Regions from separate parts of the Streptomyces sp. NPDC037100 genome, predicted to be linked through region 2. Evidence: riboswitches for the same ligand, from Rfam matches in the RefSeq annotation. Region 2 holds a riboswitch; the other holds the start of a gene.
What was found. Region 2 has a riboswitch for S-adenosylmethionine ahead of thrC (threonine synthase). Riboswitches for the same ligand answer to the same signal wherever they lie in the genome.
Positions count from the first base shown of each region.

Region 1: it holds a riboswitch for S-adenosylmethionine, as region 2 does, so the genes downstream of both, ACZ7EG_RS23070 (aminotransferase class V-fold PLP-dependent enzyme) here and thrC (threonine synthase) in region 2, are expected to answer to the same signal.

Region 1 covers NZ_JBVJSX010000007.1:1,744-11,426, reverse strand. Annotated here, with positions in the region: gene ACZ7EG_RS23080 (rhomboid family intramembrane serine protease) at 1-600, shown strand, start outside; gene ACZ7EG_RS23075 (Lrp/AsnC family transcriptional regulator) at 597-878, shown strand; gene ACZ7EG_RS23070 (aminotransferase class V-fold PLP-dependent enzyme) at 931-2,298, opposite strand; SAM riboswitch class IV at 2,431-2,547, opposite strand; gene trpD (anthranilate phosphoribosyltransferase) at 2,632-3,696, opposite strand; gene qcrB (cytochrome bc1 complex cytochrome b subunit) at 3,833-5,455, opposite strand; gene qcrA (cytochrome bc1 complex Rieske iron-sulfur subunit) at 5,452-6,525, opposite strand; gene qcrC (cytochrome bc1 complex diheme cytochrome c subunit) at 6,522-7,334, opposite strand; gene ctaE (aa3-type cytochrome oxidase subunit III) at 7,416-8,036, opposite strand; gene ACZ7EG_RS23040 (response regulator) at 8,182-8,583, shown strand; gene ACZ7EG_RS23035 (L,D-transpeptidase) at 8,703-9,683, opposite strand, start outside.
Region 2 covers NZ_JBVJSX010000004.1:512,000-521,682, reverse strand. Annotated here, with positions in the region: gene ACZ7EG_RS16610 (ABC transporter substrate-binding protein) at 1-737, shown strand, start outside; gene ACZ7EG_RS16605 (DUF3263 domain-containing protein) at 773-1,018, shown strand; gene otsB (trehalose-phosphatase) at 1,102-1,914, opposite strand; gene ACZ7EG_RS16595 (alpha,alpha-trehalose-phosphate synthase (UDP-forming)) at 2,157-3,638, opposite strand; gene ACZ7EG_RS16590 (glucosyl-3-phosphoglycerate synthase) at 3,712-4,656, opposite strand; SAM riboswitch class I at 4,812-4,968, shown strand; gene thrC (threonine synthase) at 4,987-6,273, shown strand; gene ACZ7EG_RS16580 (MoaD/ThiS family protein) at 6,405-6,680, shown strand; gene ACZ7EG_RS16575 (cold-shock protein) at 7,127-7,330, shown strand; gene groL (chaperonin GroEL) at 7,665-9,287, shown strand; gene ACZ7EG_RS16565 (NADH:flavin oxidoreductase) at 9,485-9,683, shown strand, end outside.

The DNA.
Region 1 (9,683 bases), on a different contig from region 2:
GAGGTGCTCGCCGTGCAGCGGGCCTACTTCCGGCACTGGGGAGTGATCCCCGCAGAACTGTTCGACGGGTCCGCCGGGTCGGCCCTCACCCCCGCGACGGCCCTCTTCGTCCACGGCAGCTGGGTCCACCTGCTCGGCAACATGCTCTTCCTCTACGTCTTCGGGGCGATGACCGAGGAGCGGATGGGCCGGGTGCAGTTCATCCTGTTCTACGTCGGCTGCGGCTACCTGGCCCTGCTGGGCTACGCCGTCGTCAACGCGGACTCCGAGCAGTCCCTGGTCGGTGCCTCGGGGGCGATCTCGGCGGTCCTCGGTGCATTCCTGTACCTGTTCCCCCGGGCCCGGGTGACCAGTCTCCTGCCGTTTCTGTTCTTCCTGCCGGTGCGCTTCCCGGCATGGGTCGTCCTGCCGTTCTGGGCGGCGTTGCAGTGGCTGGCGGCCGGGCGGGCCTCGGACGGGCCGGGGGTGGCCTACCTCGCCCACCTGATCGGATTCGGGCTGGGCTTCGGCTACGCGTCGGTCCGCTACGGCCGCCCCACCGGCCCCACTAGAGTGAAGGCCGCCCCTGCTCCGGCCCCCGAGGGAGAGAACCAGCCGTGATCACCGCGATCGTCCTCATCAAGACCAGCGTGGACCGGATCCCCGAGATCGCCGAGTCGATCGCGGCGCTCGACAGCGTCAGCGAGGTCTTCTCCGTCACCGGCACCTACGACCTGATCGCGATGGTCCGGGTGAAGGAGCACGAGGAGCTGGCGGAGGTCATCCCGGGCCGGATCAGCAAGATCCCCGGCGTGGAGGGAACCGACACGCACGTGGCGTTCCGCACGTACTCGCAGCACGACCTGGAGGCGGCGTTCTCGATCGGGCTGGACAACTAGCCCCCGTCCCGGCAGCCGCCGCCCCCGGCGCCACCGCCCGGCGACGACCGGCTCAGGCGGAGGTGTCCGGCACGCAGCGGCCGTCCTGCGTGCGGTAGTTCCACTTCGCCCCGTCCGTCACGAGCTCCTTCACCGCCCGCACGAACCGCTCCACGTGCTCGTCCGGCGTGCCGGCGCCGAAGCTGACCCGGATGGCGTTGAGCGACTTCTCCCCGGGCTCGGCCTCGGGCGACCCGCACTCGCCCTGTGCCTGCGGGTCGCTGCCGAGCAGCGTGCGCAGCAGCGGGTGGGCGCAGAACAGTCCGTCCCGTACGCCGATGCCGTACTCGGCGGACAGGGCGGCGGCGAAGTGGGAGCTGTTCCAGCCCTCGACGACGAAGGAGAGCACGCCGACGCGCGGCGCGTCGTCCCCGAAGAGGGACAGGAACCGCACCTGGGGGACGTCGGCGAGAGAGTCGCGCACCGTGCGGACCAGGTGCTGCTCACGGGCGACGAGGGTGTCGAAGCCCGCCTCGCTCAGCGCCTTGCAGGCCGAGGCGACGGCGTAGGCGCCGATGACGTTGGGCGAGCCGGCCTCGTGGCGGGCGGCGCTGTCGTGCCACTCCACGTCCACTCCCCCGTCCTCGCGCCGGCTGACCTTGCGGCTGGCGCCGCCGCCCGCGAGGTACGGCTCGGCCGCGCGCAGCCAGTCGGCCCGCCCGGCCAGGACGCCCGAGCCGAAGGGCGCGTACAGCTTGTGCCCGGAGAAGGCGACCCAGTCGACCTCGAGGTCCGCGACGGACACGGGGTGGTGGGGGGCCAGCTGGGCGGCGTCCAGCACGATCCGCGCGCCGTGGGCGTGCGCGGCGGCCGCGAGCTCCCGCACGGGCCACAGCTCGCCGGTGACGTTGGAGGCGCCGGTGACGCACACCAGGGCCGGCCCGTAAGGGTCGCGGTCGGCGAGGGCGCGTTCCAGGGTCTCGACGGCCTGCCGGGGGGTGCGCGGGGCGTCGAGGCAGGTGACCCGGGCGTCCCGCCAGGGCAGCAGGGAGGCGTGGTGCTCGGTCTCGAAGACGAAGACCTGGCAGTCGGCGGGGAGCGCGGCGGCGAGGAGGTTGAGGGAGTCGGTGGTGGACCGGGTGAACACGACCTGGTCGTCCTCGCGGCAGCCGAGGAACTCGGCCACGGTGCGGCGGGCGTTCTCGAACAGGTCGGTCGACAGCTGGGACAGGTACCCGGCACCGCGGTGCACGCTGCCGTAGTACGGCACGTAGGCGGCGACGTCGTCCCAGACCCGCTGGAGCGCCGGGGCGCTGGCGGCGTAGTCGAGCGCGGCGTAGGTGACCTCACCACCGGTCACGAGCGGAACGGTGATATCCCGGCCCAGAACGGGCAGCGGGGCACAAACGGACTGCGCGGCGGCAACGGCGGAGACAGACATGACGGAACTCCCGTGAAGGCAGGTGGAATCCGCCCGCGAGCGCGTACGGCTCAAGCGGGGGTGAAAGAAGAGGGGATGCGGAGGCGGGGCTCTGCGGCCCTATCGCATTCGCTGGTTCACGGAAGACTCCTCGTCACGTGCTTGCCGTAGACCTCGCTGCCTACGGCCCGGTCTTCACCCGGGGCACCCCGCCACGGACGGAGGGTTGCCGGACAGTCGGCCGGGGCCTCATGACTGTCACTCATGACCTGGTCAAGAACGTACGGGAAAAGATCGGCGCCCCGCAACCCGAGTCCGGATCGCGGGACGCCGGTCCTTTCGCACACGGGACCGCTACGCGTTGCTCGCGGCCACCCAGCGCTCCAGCGTGCGCTTGGCCGCCCCCGAGTCGATCGACTCGGCCGCCTTCGCCATCTTGGCCCGGATCTGCTCGGCCAGGGGCGCCTCCGTCGGCTCCAAGGCCACCAGCGCCGCCGCCGAGTTCAGCACCACCGCGTCCCGCACCGGCCCGGTCTCGCCGTCCAGCAGCCGCCGGGCGACCTCGGCGTTGTAGGAGGCGTCCGCGCCGCGCAGCGCCTCCACGGGGACCAGTTCGAGGCCCACGTCACGCGGGTCGAAGGCCTCCTCGGTCACTTCGCCGTCCCGGACGGTCCACACCCGGGACGTGGCCGTGGTGGTCAGCTCGTCGAGGCCGTCGTCGCCCCGGAAGACCAGGGAGGAGTTGCCGCGCTCGGCGAAGACGCCCGCGACGATCGGCGCCATGCGCGGGTCCGCCACACCGACCGCCTGGGCGCGGACCCGGGCCGGGTTGGTGAGCGGGCCGAGGGCGTTGAACACCGTGCGGATGCCCAACTGGCCGCGGGCCGCGCCCGCGTGGCGCAGCGCCGGGTGGAACTTCACCGCGAAGCAGAAGGTGATCCCCGCCTCCTCGGCGACCTCCGCGACCCGGTGCAGCGGCAGCTCCAGGTTGACCCCGAGCTTCTCCAGTACGTCGGAGGCCCCGGACGCCGAGGACGCGGCCCGGTTGCCGTGCTTGACGACCTTCGCGCCGGTGCCGGCGACGACGATCGAGGACATCGTGGAGATGTTGACCGTCTTCGCGCCGTCACCGCCGGTGCCGACGATGTCGACCGTCGCCCCGGGCACCTCGATCACGTTGGCGTGCGCGTACATCGTGCGGACGAGGCCGTTGATCTCCTCGACGGTCTCGCCCTTGGCGCGCAGCGCTACGACGAACCCGGCGATCTGCGCCTCGGTCGCCTCGCCGCGCATGATCCGGTCCATCGCCCAGGCGGTGTCGTCGGCGCTCAGGTGCCTGCCGTCCAGCAGGCCGTTCAGCAGCCGGGGCCAGGAGCGGCCCGCCGCGGTGTCGCCTCCAGCGGGGGTCACAGCGCTCATAAGCCGCTCCAGGGTCGGCCGTCCCGCACAGCGGGACGGGAATCTCAACAGGGTCCACCCTATCCAGCCGGGGACACCGCGAAGGGCCCCGTCCGAACACCGGACGGGGCCCTTCTGTGGCGTGGCGAAGCAGTGATCAGTGGTGGCCGTGGCCGCTCGTGATCTCCCGGTACTCCTCGGCGGTGGGCTTCGGGATCTGGGCGCCCTCGCCGTAGTAGGCGTCGCTGAGCTTGGCGCGCAGCTTCTCGGAGCCCTTCACCTTGCGCTCGACACCGTTCTCGTCGACCGTCGGGCCGATCTCGGCCGGCTGGTACTGCTCGTGCGCCGTGAGCGTGTACATCTGCTCCTGGCTGAGCGGCTCGTGCACCTCGATGAACTCACCGTGCGGCAGGCGCTTGATGATGCCCGACTCGCGGCCGTGCAGCACCTTCTCCTTGTCCCGGCGCTGCAGGCCGAGGCAGATGCGCTTGGTGACGACGAAGGCGATGACCGGGCCGAGGAAGAACCCGATCCGGACGAACCAGGTGACCGAGTTGATCGACAGGTGGAAGTGCGTGGCGACGATGTCGTTGCCACCGCCGATCAGCATGATGATGTAGCCGGTGACCCACGCGACACCGACACCGGTGCGGGTCGGGGCGTTGCGCGGACGGTCCAGGATGTGGTGCTCGCGCTTGTCCCCGGTGACCCACGACTCGATGAACGGGTAGAGGGCGATGATCGCGAGGAACACACCGAAGAGCACCAGCGGGATGAACACGCCCAGGACGAGGGTGTGGCCCCAGATGTTGATCTCCCAGCCCGGCATCGCACGGATCAGGCCTTCGGCGAAGCCCATGTACCAGTCGGGCTGGGCACCGGTCGACACCTGGTCGGGCCGGTACGGGCCGAGGACCCAGATCGGGTTGATCGTCGCGATCGCGGCGAGGGCCGAGATGACACCGAAGACCAGGAAGAAGAAGCCTCCGGCCTTGGCCATGTAGACCGGCAGCAGCGGCATGCCGACGACGTTCTTGTTGGTGCGGCCGGGACCCGCGAACTGGGTGTGCTTGTGGTAGAAGACCAGGATCAGGTGGCCGACCACGAGCCCGAGCATGATGCCCGGCAGCAGCAGGATGTGGATCGAGTAGAACCGGGCGACGAAGTCGGTGCCCGGGAACTCCCCGCCGAACAGGAACATCGAGATGTACGTGCCGACGATCGGCACGGACAGGATCGCGCCCTGCGTGAAGCGGACACCGGTGCCGGAGAGCAGGTCGTCCGGGAGCGAGTAGCCGGTGAAGCCGGTGAACATGCCCAGGACGAACAGCAGGAAGCCGAACAGCCAGTTGATCTCGCGCGGCTTGCGGAACGCGCCGGTGAAGAAGACGCGCATCATGTGCACGAACATGCCGGCGAGGAAGATGATCGCCGCCCAGTGGTGGATCTGCCGGATGAGCAGACCGCCGCGGACGTCGAAGCTGATGTCCAGCGTGGAGGCGAACGCCTCCGACATCAGCTGCCCCTGGAGCGGGACGTAACTGCCGTGGTACTCCACCTCGTTCATCGACGGGTGGAAGAACAGCGTCAGGTACACACCCGTGAGGATGATGATGATGAAGCTGTAGAGGCAGATCTCACCGAGCATGAAGGACCAGTGGTCCGGGAAGATCTTGCGCATGTTGGCCTTGGCCAGGGAGTAGATCCCGAGGCGGCCGTCGGCCCAGTCGGCGACCCGCTCACCCGCGGGCGCCTTGCGTCGTTCTTGTGCAGTGCTCATCCGCGCTCCCAGAAAGCAGGGCCGACGGGCTCGTCGAAGTCGCCGAGCGCCTCAAGGTAGCCCTCGTCGTTCACGCCGATGCGGAGCTGCGGCAGGGCGTGACCGGCGGGACCGAAGATCACTCGGGCACCGTCGGAGAGGTCGAAGGTGGACTGGTGGCACGGGCAGAGCACGTGGTGCGTCTGCTGCTCGTACAGGGAGATCGGGCAACCGACGTGGGTGCAGATCTTCGAGTACGCGACGATGCCCTCGTGCGACCACTCGAGCTCGCGCTTGTCCTTGATGTCCTCCGGCTGGATCCGGACGATCATCAGGGCGGCCTTGGCGATCTCGTTCTGGAACTCGTGGTCGTGCTCCTCCAGGCCCTCGGGCTTGGCGAAGGTCAGCGAACCGACCGCGACGTCGGAGGGACGCAGCGGCTCGTTGGTGTTCATGTTGACGAGCAGCTTGCCCTTGGACCACAGCGTGTGGCGGAGCTTGGTCCCGGGCAGCGGGCCGAGGTCGCGCAGCAGCACGACGCCGGAGAGCGGCACCAGCGTGAGCGCGCCGAGCATCGTGTTGCGGATCAGCTTGCGGCGGCCGAGCGCGGACTCCTTGGCGCCCTGCTTGAAGTCCGCGAAGACCTTCTCGCGGACCTCGGGCGTCGCCTCGATCGGGTGCCGCTCGTCGGCGACCTCGACGTCCGACATCAGGGTGCGGGCCCAGTGGACGGCGCCCGCGCCGATGCAGAACAGCGCGATGCCGAGCGTCATGCCCAGCGCGAAGTTCAGGGCGCTGATGTGGCCGAGCGGCCAGATGTAGACCGCCTTGTCGACCGGGATCGCCACGAACGAGGCGATGAAGGCGACGGTGGCCAGCATCGACACCGTGAACATCAGGGCGACCGAGCGCTCCGACCGCTTGGCGGCACGCTCGTCGACGTCCTGGATCCGGTGCTCGTGGGGCGGCAGGCCCGGGTCGGCGAACGGGTGCTTGTCGTCCGGGACGCTCACCGCGTCGTGCCCGTGCTCGTCATGTCCTGCGGACCGCGCGGCGGGCAGGTTCTCTTCTGGAATGTCTTGGCTACTCATGACTTCTTGGCCTTTGCGGTCCGGGCGGCGACCCACACGGCGACGGCGATCAGACCGCCGAGACCGAAGATCCAGCCGAACAGGCCCTCGCTGACCGGCCCGAGGCCACCCAGTTCGAGGCCGCCGGGGCTCTCGGTCTTTTCGCTGTTGACCGCGTCGAGGTACGCGATGATGTCCTTCTTGTTCTTCTCCGACAGCGTGGTGTCGGGGAAGGACGGCATGTTCTGCGGGCCGGTCTGCATGGCCTCGTAGATGTGCTTCGGGGAGACGCCCTCGAGGGTCGGCGCGTACTTGCCGTGCGTCAGCGCGCCGCCCTTGCCGGTGAAGTTGTGGCACTGCGCGCAGTTGGTGCGGAACAGCTCACCGCCCTTGGCGATGTCGGCACCCTCGGGGCCGTACTGCTCCTCCGTCGGGATCGACGGACCGGCGCCCAGCGAGGCGATGTACGCCGCGAGCTGGTCGATCTCGGCCTGCGAGTAGATGTTCTTCTTCTTCGGGACCTGAGGGCCCTGCGAGGTGGCGGCCGGCATGCGGCCGGTGGCCACCTGGAAGTCGACGGCCGCGGCGCCCACACCCACCAGGCTCGGCCCGTCGGAGGTGCCCTGACCGCCGGTGCCGTGGCAACTGGCGCAGCCGACCGAGTAGAGCTTCTTGCCCTCCTCGATGGTGAGGGACTGGGCGGTTTCGTCGGCCTGTGCCTTGTCCGCGGGTGCGAACACGGCGTACAGCCCCCCGGTGCATGCCAGCGCGAGGAGTAGGACGACGAGCGCCGCCAACGGGTGGCGTCGTCGTGCGGAGAGCTTTTTCACGGATTACCCCGGTGTCAGGATCTTCTGCGTCGATGCTTCTGGGATGCGCGCTTCGTCGAGCACGCGCGGATGCGGGCCCTGCTACTTGATCATGTAGATCGTGGCGAAGAGGCCGATCCAGACGACATCGACGAAGTGCCAGTAGTAGGACACGACGATCGCGGCCGTCGCCTGCTCGTGGGTGAACCTCCGGGCCGCGTAGGTCCGGCCCAGGACCAGCAGGAAGGCGATGAGACCGCCCGTCACGTGCAGGCCGTGGAAGCCGGTGGTCAGGTAGAACACCGAGCCGTACGGGTCGGAGGACAGGGACAGGCCCGCCTCCTTGACCAGCTCCGTGTACTCGAAGACCTGACCGCCGATGAAGATCGCACCCATCACGAACGTGACGATGAACCACATCCGGAGCTTCTTCACGTCACCGCGCTCGGCGGCGAAGACGCCGAGCTGGCAGGTGAGGGAGGAGAGCACCAGGATGGTGGTGTTCGTCGCCGAGAACGGGAAGTTGAGATGGGCAGCCATCTCCTTCCAGTGATCGGGACCCGTCACCGATCGCAGGGTGAAGTACATCGCGAAGAGGGCCGCGAAGAACATCAGCTCGGAACTCAGCCAGATGATCGTTCCGACGCTGGTGAGGTTCGGCCGATTGACCGACGGGTGCGCGTGCCCGGTTTCTACTGTCGTTGCTGTCGCCACGACCGACATTATGTCGGTCGCTTATCCCGCCCTCACTCCGGGGGGTGCCGTTCGGAGTGTCTTCACCGTTCGTACCGGTGTTGACGTGGTGTTCAAGGGAGTAGCATCCGGCCCAACGGGCCTGTCCTTACGACGCTGACGTCACGGAGGAACAATGCAGCCGACCGCCACGGTGCTGGTCTACAGCGACGACTCCAACACCCGCGAGCAGGTGCGGCTCGCCACGGGACGGAGGCCGGCTCCGGACGTTCCCGTGGTGGAGTTCATCGAGTGCGCGACTCCCGCAGCGGTGCTCAAGGAGCTGGACCGGGGTGGGATCGACGTCTGTGTGCTGGACGGCGAGGCCGTGCCGATGGGCGGCATGGGGGTCTGCCGGCAGATCAAGGACGAGATCTTCGACTGCCCGCCGGTGCTGCTGCTGATCGGACGGCCTCAGGACGCCTGGCTGGCGACCTGGAGCCGGGCGGAGGCGGCGGTGACCCTGCCGGTGGAGCCGGTGGAGTTCGCCTCCGCGCTGGCTTCGCTGCTGCGGGAGAAGGCGGCTTTGAACGCCTAGGGGCTCGGGGGCGCCTGCTGTCTCGCGGGTGCGGGTGGTCTGTGGCTTGTCGCGCCCGCGCGGCGGAGCCGCACATCGATACAGCCCCGCGCCCCTGAAGGACGTGCCCCTGAGGGCGTCTAGACGCTCTGCGGGCGCAGCCGGGCCCTGTCGGCCTCCGGCGGGCCGTCCGGAGTGCCGCCTATGAGGGCGCTGCCGGTGCGCCACTTCGCCCAGTCGAGGTTCCAGTCGCCGTAACCGTTGCCGAACGGGGCCATCGTGTCGCCGCCGGAGTTGACGACCTTGACGATGTCGCCCTCGCGGACGGTGTCGTAGAACCAGGCGGCGTTCTCGGTGCTCATGCCGGTGCAGCCGTGGCTGACGTTGGCGTAGCCCTGGGAGCCGACGGACCAGGGCGCGGCGTGGACGTACTCGCCGCTGTTGGTGACGCGGACGGAGTGGTGGACGATCAGGTCGTAGAAGTCCGAGGCGCCGATGCTGGCGCTGGTCATGCGGACGGTGCCCTCCTTGGCCAGGACGACCTTGACGCCGTTGCGGGTGTCGTAGCCCGGCATGCCCGTGGTGACCGGTATCTGCCGGACGATCTCGTCGTTCTTGTAGACGGTCATCTGGTGGGCGGCGGCGTCCGTGACGGCTATGAGCTTGTCCGCGGTGGTGAAGGTCAGCGGCTTGGCCTTGCCGCCCCACATCCGGTCGCCGATCTTGATGCCCTGCAGGTTGCTGCGGACCTGGACGGTGGCCTGGGCGGGCCAGTAGTCCTTCGGGCGGTAGTGGAGCTTCTTGTCGTCCACCCAGTGCCAGGCGCCGTCGGTGGAGGGCGTCGAGGAGACCTTCAGGGCGCGTTCCACGACGGCCCGCTGGGCCTTGTCCTTGACGGGCCGGCTCAGCTCGGCCGTGACGGGCTGGCCGACGCCGTAGGTGCCCGTCTTGGGTCCGAAGGTGACGTCCAGGCTCTTCTTGGTGGTGGGCTTGCCGGTGTCGAAGGTGACGACCTTGCGGCCGGGTGCGCCGTCCTCGTCCTCGGTGCTCACCCGGACCGTGTAGCTGGCGTTGGCGGCGAGCGGGGAGGTGCTGTGCCAGCGGCTGCCGTCGGCGGCGAG
Region 2 (9,683 bases):
CCGAGGCGCTCAAGGCGGAGGGTGTGAAGTACCCGTACGCGCTGCCCCTCGGCCCGGAGGAGGCGCAGGCCGAGACCATGCAGTGGATGCTCAGCGGCGGGGGCGGCTACACCGACAGCGTCGACGGCTACGCCATCGACTCCCCGGAGAACATCGACACCTTCTCCTGGCTGAAGGAGGACCTGGTCGGCAAGGACCTGACCGGGCCGGTCGCGCCGGGCGAGCTCAATCGGGCCGCGGCGTTCGCCGCTTTCGCCAAGGGCGAGGTCGGCATGCTCGACGGCCATCCGTCACTGATGAAGATCGCCGCCAAGGGCGGCGTCAAGTACGGGATGGTGCCCACGCCGGGCCACGAGGGCCCGAGCAGGTCCACGCTCGGGGTCTCCGACTGGATGACGGCGTTCCGCAAGAACGGCCACCGCGACCAGGTGGGCGACTTCCTCGACTTCGTCTACAGCGAGAAGAACGTGCTGGACTTCTCCCGCGAGTACGACCTGCTGCCGGTCACCTCCTCCGCGTCCGGCACCATGGCCGCATCCGAGGAGGACCGGCACCTCAGGCCGTTCCTGGAGGAGCTGTTGTCCTCCGAGCTCTACCCGGTCGGCAAGACCTCCTGGGCCGACGTCAGTTCCCAGGTCAAGCAGCGCATCGGCAAGGCCGTCGCGCCCGGTGGCAGCCCCTCGGGCGTCCTCGGCAACCTCCAGGCGGCGGCGACCCGGGCAGACAGCGCGGAGTAGCTCCGCTGTCGGTGGCAGGCGTTACGGTGCCGGGCATGGACGAGGACACGGGTGGGCAGGGGCTCGGGCGCAGGGAGCGGGACATCCTCGCGCTCGAACGCCGCAGCTTCTCCGGGCCCGGTGTGAAGGAACGGGCCATACGGGAGGAGCTGGGGCTCGCGCCTGTGCGTTACTACCAGCTTCTCAACGCGCTGTTGGACGATGCGCGGGCGCTTGCGCATGATCCGGTGACGGTGAATCGGCTGCGGCGTGTCCGGGAGCGGCGTCGGTCGGAGCGCTGAGGACCGTGGGGCTTCCGGGTGTCGCGGGCTGCGGGTGCGTTGTGGCTGGTCGCGCAGTTCCCCGCGCCCCTGAGGGGGCGCGTTCAGCCGAGCCGGTTCGCGAGTGCTGCCAGCAGGCCCACGACACCCTCCGGGCCGTCGACCACCAGGTCCGCCCGTTCTCGTAGTTCCGTCACCTCGTCGCTGCCGCTGCACACCAGCAGGCCCGGGGTGCCGTCCGCGCGCAGGGCGTCCACGGCGGCGTACGCGGGCAGGTCGCCCAGGTCGTCACCGCCGTAGAGGACGGAGCCGGCGTCGATCTCCCGGGCGAACTCGGTGAGGGCGACGCCCTTGTCCATGCCCGGTGGGCGCAGTTCGAGGACCATGCGGCCGGGCTCGACGATCAGGCCGTGCCGGGTCGCCAGGTCGGTGAGCGGCTCGCGCAGGGCCTCGAAGGCGGCCTGCGGGTCCGCGGCCCGGCGGGTGTGCACGGCCACCGCCCGGCCCTTGTCCTCCACCCAGGTCCCGCTCCCTTCGAGCAGCCCGGGCAGCTCGGCGCGGACCGCGTCGACACCGGGGTGCGGGTCGGGTGCGGTGATCTTGCCGCTGCGGGCGTCCCAGCGCTCGGCGCCGTAGTGGCCGAGGACGACGAGGTGCTCGAGACCCGGGGCGTCCGCGAAACCGCCGTTGCGCACCGCGACCTCGGCGGGCCGGCCGGTGATCACCGCCACGGCGGCCACCTTCGGCGCGAGCGCGGCCAGCGCGGGGAGTGCCTCGGGGTGAGCCCGGGCCCGCTCCGGATCGGCCACGATCGGCGCGAGCGTCCCGTCGAAGTCAAGGGCGATCAGTGCCTTGCCGGGGCGCGCGAGGAGGGCGGCGAGCCCCTCCTGCCCGTCCCGTGTGACGGGTGTGGGCAGGGGCTCGGCGCCGGGAGCGTCCGGCCGGCCCGGCCCGCCCGGCCGGGTCGTGGCACCGCGCCCGGCCGGCCCGGCCGGCTCGTCCTGCCGCTGCCGCTCGGGCCGGCCGGGAGCGTCCGGCCCGCCCGGCCCGCCCGGCCGGGTCGTGGCACCGCCCTCGGCCGGCCCGACCGGCTCGTCCTGCCGCTGCCGCTGCCGTTCGGCCGGCGAGTCGTGCGTGGCGCCCCCGCCCGTCTGGCTGCTCATCCGCCCTCGCCCCGCAACGCTTCCAGCTGGTCCAGGAACCACTGGGCCGGTGGCAGGGCCGTCGCCGCCGCGGCCAGGTGCTTGGTGCGTTCGGCGCGTTCCTCCGGGCGCATCGACAGCGCCTCGTGCAGGGCCGTCGCCGTGCCCGTCACGTCGTAGGGGTTCACCGTGATCGCGTCCTCGCCCAGCTCCTCGTGGGCCCCGGCCTCCCGCGACAGCACCAGCGCGCAGCCGGTGTCGGAGACGACCGGGACCTCCTTGGCGACGAGGTTCATGCCGTCGCGGATGGGGTTCACGAGGGCCACGTCGGCCAGCCGGTAGGCGGCCAGCGAGCGGGCGAAGTCGTCCTTGACGTGCAGTACGACCGGCTTCCAGCCCGGCGTGCCGTACTCGGCGTTGATCTCGTCCGCGTGCCGCTGCACCTCGGCCGTGTAGTCCCGGTACACCGCGAGGTCCTGCCGGGAGGGGTAGGCGAAGGCGACGTGCACCACGCGCTCGCGCCACTCGGGGTGGTCGTCGAGCAGCTGACGGTACGCCAGCAGGCCGCGCACGATGTTCTTCGACAGCTCGGTGCGGTCGACCCGGACGATGGTGCGGCGGGCGCCGCCGTCCGGAGCAGGGCCGATCTCCTCCCGCAGCGCCGCCAGCCGCTCGGCGACGTCGGCCTCGTGGGCGCGGGCGCGCAGGAAGTCGGCGTCGGCGCCCAGGCCGTGCACGCCGATCCACGTGGTGCGCTGCGGGGGACGCCCGGTCGGCGTGTGCTCGACGGACTTCGGTGCGCCGCTCGGCCACGACGGGAAGATCCGCTCGCTGTCCGTGGCGCCGGCGCACGCCATGAACGCCTGCGCCCAGCGCCAGGTGAGGAACCCCAGCCGGTCCGCGCCCAGCATCCCCCACACCAGCTGCGCGCGGATGTCGTCCGGCAGCATCGCGAAGTACTCCGCCGGCGCCCACGGTGTGTGCGAGAAGTGCCCGATCCGGACGTCGGGGCGCAGCTCACGGAGCAGGCCGGGCACCAGGCACAGGTGGTAGTCCTGCACCACCACCGCCGCGCCCCGCGCCGCCTCCTCGGCCAGCGCCTCGGCGAACGCCCGGTTGTACGCCTCGTAGGACGCCCACTGCCGCCGGAACTCCGCGTCGAAGACGGGCTCCAGCGGCGTCTGGTAGAGCATGTGGTGCACGAACCACAGGACCGAGTTGGCGATGCCGTTGTACGCGTCGGCGTGCACGTCGGCCGGGATGTCCAGCATCCGCACGCCGTCCTCGCCGACTCCGCGCCTCACCGCCTCCCGGTCGCCGTCGGAGAGCGCCGAGCACACCCACAGCGTGTCCGCGTCCGAGCCGATCGCCGAGAGCCCGGAGACCAGCCCGCCGCCGCCCCGCTTGGCGTCCAGCGAACCGTCCTCGCCCACCGTGTACGAGACCGGGCCACGGTTGGAGGCCACCAGCACCTGTGCAGCACCGTACGTTGAAGCCATAGACCTCAACCTAGCCCGGCCCGGAAACGCTCAAACGTGCGGATCTTCCGGGTCCGGCCGAAAACGGTCCCGGTCAGGCCGCTCTCCGCGCCTGGTACTCGGCGATCTCCACCATCGGCGGACGCTCCTCGGTGTCCACGGAGTACGTTCGCGGCTCGAAGCCGTCCGCACCCCGTTCGAACTGCGTCAGGGACGGCCGGATCAGATGCCCGCGCGCCAGCCGCAGCTGGGCCGTGCGGTAGATCGCGGCGGCCATCCGGCCCAGCGCCTGCCCGTCCTGGTGCCGGTGCTTGCGCACCCCCACGTCCACCTGGGCGAGGGCGTCCAGGCCCACCAGGTGCAGGGCGTCCACCAGCATGCCCAGCTCCACGCCGTAGCCGACCGGGAACGGCAGCTGCTCCAGCAGCGAGCGGCGGGCCGCGTACTCGCCGCCGAGCGGCTGCACGAAGCCGGCCAGCTGCGGCCAGTGCATGTTGAGCAGCGGGCGCGCCATCAGCTCGGTGACCCGGCCGCCCTGCCCGGCTGTGCCGGCGAGGGGGCGGTCGTACATGGCCTTCACCAGGTCCACGTCCGGGTCCGTGAGCAGCGGGCCCACGATCCCCGAGACGAAGTCGGACGAGAAGTCCCTGAGGTCCGCGTCGATGAAGCAGACGATGTCCCCGCGGGTGACGTGCAGCGAACGCCACAGCACCTCGCCCTTACCGGGCACGGCCGGTAGACGCGGGAGGATCTCGTCCCGGTGCACCACCCGCGCGCCCGCGGTGGCGGCCACCTCGGACGTACGGTCGGTCGATCCCGAGTCGACGACGACCAGCTCGTCGACGAGCGGGACCTGCCGCATCAGGTCGTGACGGATGACGGCGGCTATGTCGCCGACCGTCGCCTCCTCGTTGAGCGCGGGCAGCACGACGGTGACCGTCTGGCCCGTTCGCTGCTTGGCGGCGAGGATCTGGTGGAGCGGGCGATCGTTCGCTGACCAGGAACGGGTGCTCAGCCAGCGCTCGACTTCTTCCAGCACCGTGGCGGCTCCTCTGCGTACTCTCGGCGGGACGGACCGTGATCCATCTCGCGGTTCGGACGACTATCTCAACTGTCCTGGTCGTCGGTTACAGTCTTGAACAAGGCGGATGACCATCGCATGTCCGGGGTCACCCGCCGTCTACAACCACATACAGCTCATCCAGAGGGGCAGAGGGAAACGGCCCGTTGAAGCCCCGGCAACCCTCCAGTCGGTTCTCGTAGGTCACTGGCGACCACACGCGCGAGGCTCCCGGCTCGGGAAGGTGCCAAATCCGTCTCACGGCGAGATGCGTCGTGAGGAAGATGAGGAGAAAGGGCCTCGCCTCACATGGCTGCGCAGACTGTTGCAAGCACCACCGAATCCACCGTAGACCTCGGCCCCGCCGCCGCGCTGAGCTGCCGCGAGTGCGGTCACCGCGTGCCCCTCGGCCCGGTCTTCGCGTGCGAGGAGTGTTTCGGCCCGCTGGAGATCGCCTACGACTTCTCGGCCTACGACACCGAAGAGCTCCGCAAGCGCATCGAAGCGGGACCCGCGAACATCTGGCGCTACGCCCCGCTGCTGCCCGTCCCGGCCGACGTGGCGGACAAGCCGAACATCAACCCGGGCTGGACCGCGCTCGTCAAGGCCGACAACCTCGCGCGCGAGCTCGGTGTCGACGCCGGCAAGCTGTTCGTGAAGGACGACTCCGGCAACCCGACGCACTCCTTCAAGGACCGCGTCGTCGCCCAGGCCCTGGAGGCCGCCCGCGCCTTCGGCTTCACCACGCTCTCCTGCTCCTCCACCGGCAACCTCGCCGGCGCCGTGGGTGCCGCCGCGGCCCGCGCCGGATTCCGCTCCTGCGTGTTCATCCCGCACGACCTGGAGCAGGGCAAGGTCGTCATGGCCGCGATCTACGGCGGCGAGCTCGTCGGCATCGAGGGCAACTACGACGACGTGAACCGCTTCTGCTCCGAGCTGATCGGCGACCCGGCCGGTGAGGGCTGGGGCTTCGTCAACGTCAACCTGCGGCCGTACTACGCGGAGGGTTCCAAGACCCTGGCGTACGAGATCTGTGAGCAGCTCGGCTGGCAGCTGCCGGACCAGCTCGTGGTGCCGATCGCCTCCGGCTCGCAGCTCACGAAGATCGACAAGGGTCTGCAGGAGCTGATCAAGCTCGGTCTGGTCGAGGACAAGCCGTACAAGATCTTCGGTGCGCAGGCGCTCGGCTGTTCGCCGGTGTCCACGGCGTTCAAGGCCGGGCACGACGTGGTGCGCCCGCAGAAGCCGGACACCATCGCCAAGTCGCTGGCGATCGGCAATCCGGCGGACGGGCCGTACGTGCTGGACATCGCGCGGCGGACCGGTGGGGCGGTGGAGGACGTCGACGACGAGCAGGTCGTCGACGCGATCAAGATCCTTGCGCGGACCGAGGGGATCTTCGCGGAGACCGCCGGTGGGGTGACCGTGGGTGTCACCAAGAAGCTGATCGAGAGCGGGGTGCTGGATCCGTCGAAGACGACGGTGGTGCTCAACACCGGGGATGGCCTCAAGACGCTGGACGCGGTGGCGGGCACGGGTCTGACAGCGACCATTCGCCCCAACCTCGAGTCGTTCCGTGAGGCCGGGCTCGTCTGAGAGTCGTTGTTCGCTGCGGGCCGGTGGGGGCTGGTCGCGCCCACGCGGCGGAGCCGCAGATCGACACAGCCCCGCGCCCCTATGCGCGCGGCCCAGCCGTAGCTTCAATCGAAACCGGAGGTTTTGAAGTCATGAGCGTCACCGTCCGCATCCCCACCATCCTGCGTACCTACACCGGTGGGCAGGCCGAGGTCGCCGCCGAAGGGGCGAACCTCGGTGAGGTCATCGCCGATCTGGAGAAGAACCACACCGGGATCGCCGCCCGGGTGCTGGACGATCAGGGCAAGCTGCGGCGGTTCGTCAACGTCTACGTCAACGACGACGACGTGCGGTTCGAGCAGGGTCTTGAGACGGCGACGCCGGACGGTGCCGGTGTGTCGATCATTCCCGCCGTCGCCGGCGGCTGAACCGGTCGACCGGCTTGATTGTTACCTTCGGTAACGAAGGTAACTGAGAGTTTATCGAATTGCCCCCTCCGTGAGAGAAGCGGAGGGGGCAATTCTGTGTGGTTGAGCGGGGTACAGTTGGGGAACGCGGTCCTGATCCTCTGATCGGAACCCTGAATTCCTGCTCCGAGCCCGACAAGATGTAGCCAAAGTGTGTATGTCTTTTGAGGCTTTTGTTCCCTTTGCGTGGTCCGACTTGCCCTGAATTCGGGCGAATTCTCCCCACATTCCGGACCCTGCGCGTCCAGAATTCTCGTCCGATTGACCTGTTGCAGACGGCAGTTGGACAGATACATTCAGCCGCGGTCGACGCGTTCCGGCGCACGCCCCCAACCGTGGGGGGTGAGGTCTGACCCGGGTCCGCGAAGTGTGGATCTGTGCAAGGGCCAGTAATAGGGGAGTTAGGCATGGCTCAGGGCACCGTCAAGTGGTTCAACGCGGAGAAGGGGTACGGCTTCATCGCGGTCGACGGTGGTGCGGATGTTTTCGTCCACTACAGCGCGATCCAGATGGACGGCTACCGCACCCTTGAAGAGGGCCAGCGGGTCGAGTTCGAGATCTCGCAGGGTCAGAAGGGACCGCAGGCCGACATGGTTCGCGTCTCTGCCTGAACGCGCACCACGACCAACGCTCAAGCGACCGGTCTTCTCAGAAGGGCCCGTACCCCCCGGGGTGCGGGCCCTTCGGCCTGTTCGAAAGCCCTGCCGGACGGTGTTCGCGGGCGGCTGACGACCCCGCCCGATCCCTGGCAGGAGCTTGCACTCGCAGGGGTCGAGTGCTAATCATTGCGTTAGCACTCTGAAGGTGAGAGTGACAACGTAAGGACCGGGTCGGTGAGGCCCGCAGGCCAGGTGGGGAAGGAACCCACGAGGCAAGCGAGCCGTCCGTCGCGGGCGCGGGCGCGGTCCGAAGTAATCACCCCCAGTCCTGGAGGGACCACTTCACATGGCCAAGATCATCGCGTTCGACGAGGAGGCGCGGCGCGGCCTCGAGCGCGGCATGAACCAGCTCGCGGACGCCGTGAAGGTGACGCTCGGCCCCAAGGGCCGCAACGTCGTCCTCGAGAAGAAGTGGGGCGCGCCCACGATCACCAACGATGGTGTCTCCATCGCCAAGGAGATCGAGCTCGAGGACCCGTACGAGAAGATCGGCGCCGAGCTGGTCAAGGAAGTCGCCAAGAAGACGGACGACGTCGCCGGTGACGGTACGACCACCGCGACCGTGCTCGCCCAGGCCCTGGTCAAGGAAGGCCTGCGCAACGTAGCCGCCGGCGCCAACCCGATGGCCCTCAAGCGCGGTATCGAGAAGGCCGTCGAGGCCGTCTCCGCCGCCCTGCTGGAGCAGGCGAAGGACGTCGAGACCAAGGAGCAGATCGCCTCCACGGCCTCCATCTCCGCCGCCGACACCCAGATCGGCGAGCTCATCGCCGAGGCCATGGACAAGGTCGGCAAGGAAGGCGTCATCACCGTCGAGGAGTCCCAGACCTTCGGTCTGGAGCTGGAGCTCACCGAGGGTATGCGCTTCGACAAGGGCTACATCTCGGCGTACTTCGCGACCGACATGGAGCGTATGGAGGCCGTCCTCGACGACCCGTACATCCTGATCGCGAACTCCAAGATCTCGAACGTCAAGGACCTGCTCCCGCTCCTGGAGAAGGTCATGCAGTCGGGCAAGCCGCTGCTGATCATTGCCGAGGACGTCGAGGGCGAGGCCCTGTCGACGCTGGTCGTGAACAAGATCCGCGGCACCTTCAAGTCCGTCGCCGTCAAGGCCCCGGGCTTCGGCGACCGCCGCAAGGCGATGCTGCAGGACATCGGCATCCTCACCGGCGGCGAGGTGATCTCCGAGGAGGTCGGCCTCAAGCTGGAGAACGCCACGATCGACCTGCTGGGCAAGGCCCGCAAGGTCGTCATCACCAAGGACGAGACCACCATCGTCGACGGTGCCGGCTCCGCCGACCAGGTCGCCGGCCGGGTCAACCAGATCCGCGCCGAGATCGAGAACAGCGACTCGGACTACGACCGCGAGAAGCTGCAGGAGCGCCTGGCGAAGCTCGCCGGCGGTGTCGCGGTCATCAAGGCCGGTGCCGCCACCGAGGTGGAGCTCAAGGAGCGCAAGCACCGCATCGAGGACGCCGTGCGCAACGCCAAGGCGGCCGTCGAGGAGGGCATCGTCGCCGGTGGTGGCGTGGCCCTGCTGCAGGCCTCCCAGGTCTTCGAGAAGCTGGAGCTCGACGGTGACGAGGCGACCGGCGCCAACGCCGTGAAGCTCGCGCTGGAGGCCCCGCTGAAGCAGATCGCCGTCAACGGTGGTCTCGAGGGCGGCGTCGTCGTGGAGAAGGTCCGCAACCTCACCGTCGGCCACGGCCTGAACGCCGCGACCGGTGAGTACGTCGACATGATCGCCGAGGGCATCATCGACCCGGCGAAGGTGACCCGCTCTGCCCTGCAGAACGCCGCCTCCATCGCCGCGCTGTTCCTCACCACCGAGGCCGTCATCGCCGACAAGCCGGAGAAGGCCGCCGCGCCCGCCGGTGGCGGCATGCCGGGCGGTGACATGGACTTCTGATCGACCCAAGGGTTGATCAACGTCCTTACCGAGGGCGGCACCTCCTGTTCCGACAGGAGGTGCCGCCCTCGGGCGTGTGCGGGATCACAGTGGGGGCGGGATGGCGGGGCCGGACCGGGTGGTTGAACACTAGGTCCTATGCGTGTGCACATACTGATCGGCATGTGCGCACTGTCCGGTATCCCGAGGAGCCCCCCGTGACCGACGCCGCCTCCCGCGCCGCCGAAATCCTGTCCCGGCCCGTATCGCTGGGCGGCCTGACCGTTCCGAACCGGATCGTGATGGCACCGATGACCCGCATGTTCTCCCCGGGCGGCGTGCCCGGCGAGGACGTCGTGTCGTACTACGCGCGCCGCGCCGCCGCCGGAGTCGGCCTGATCGTCACCGAGGGCACGT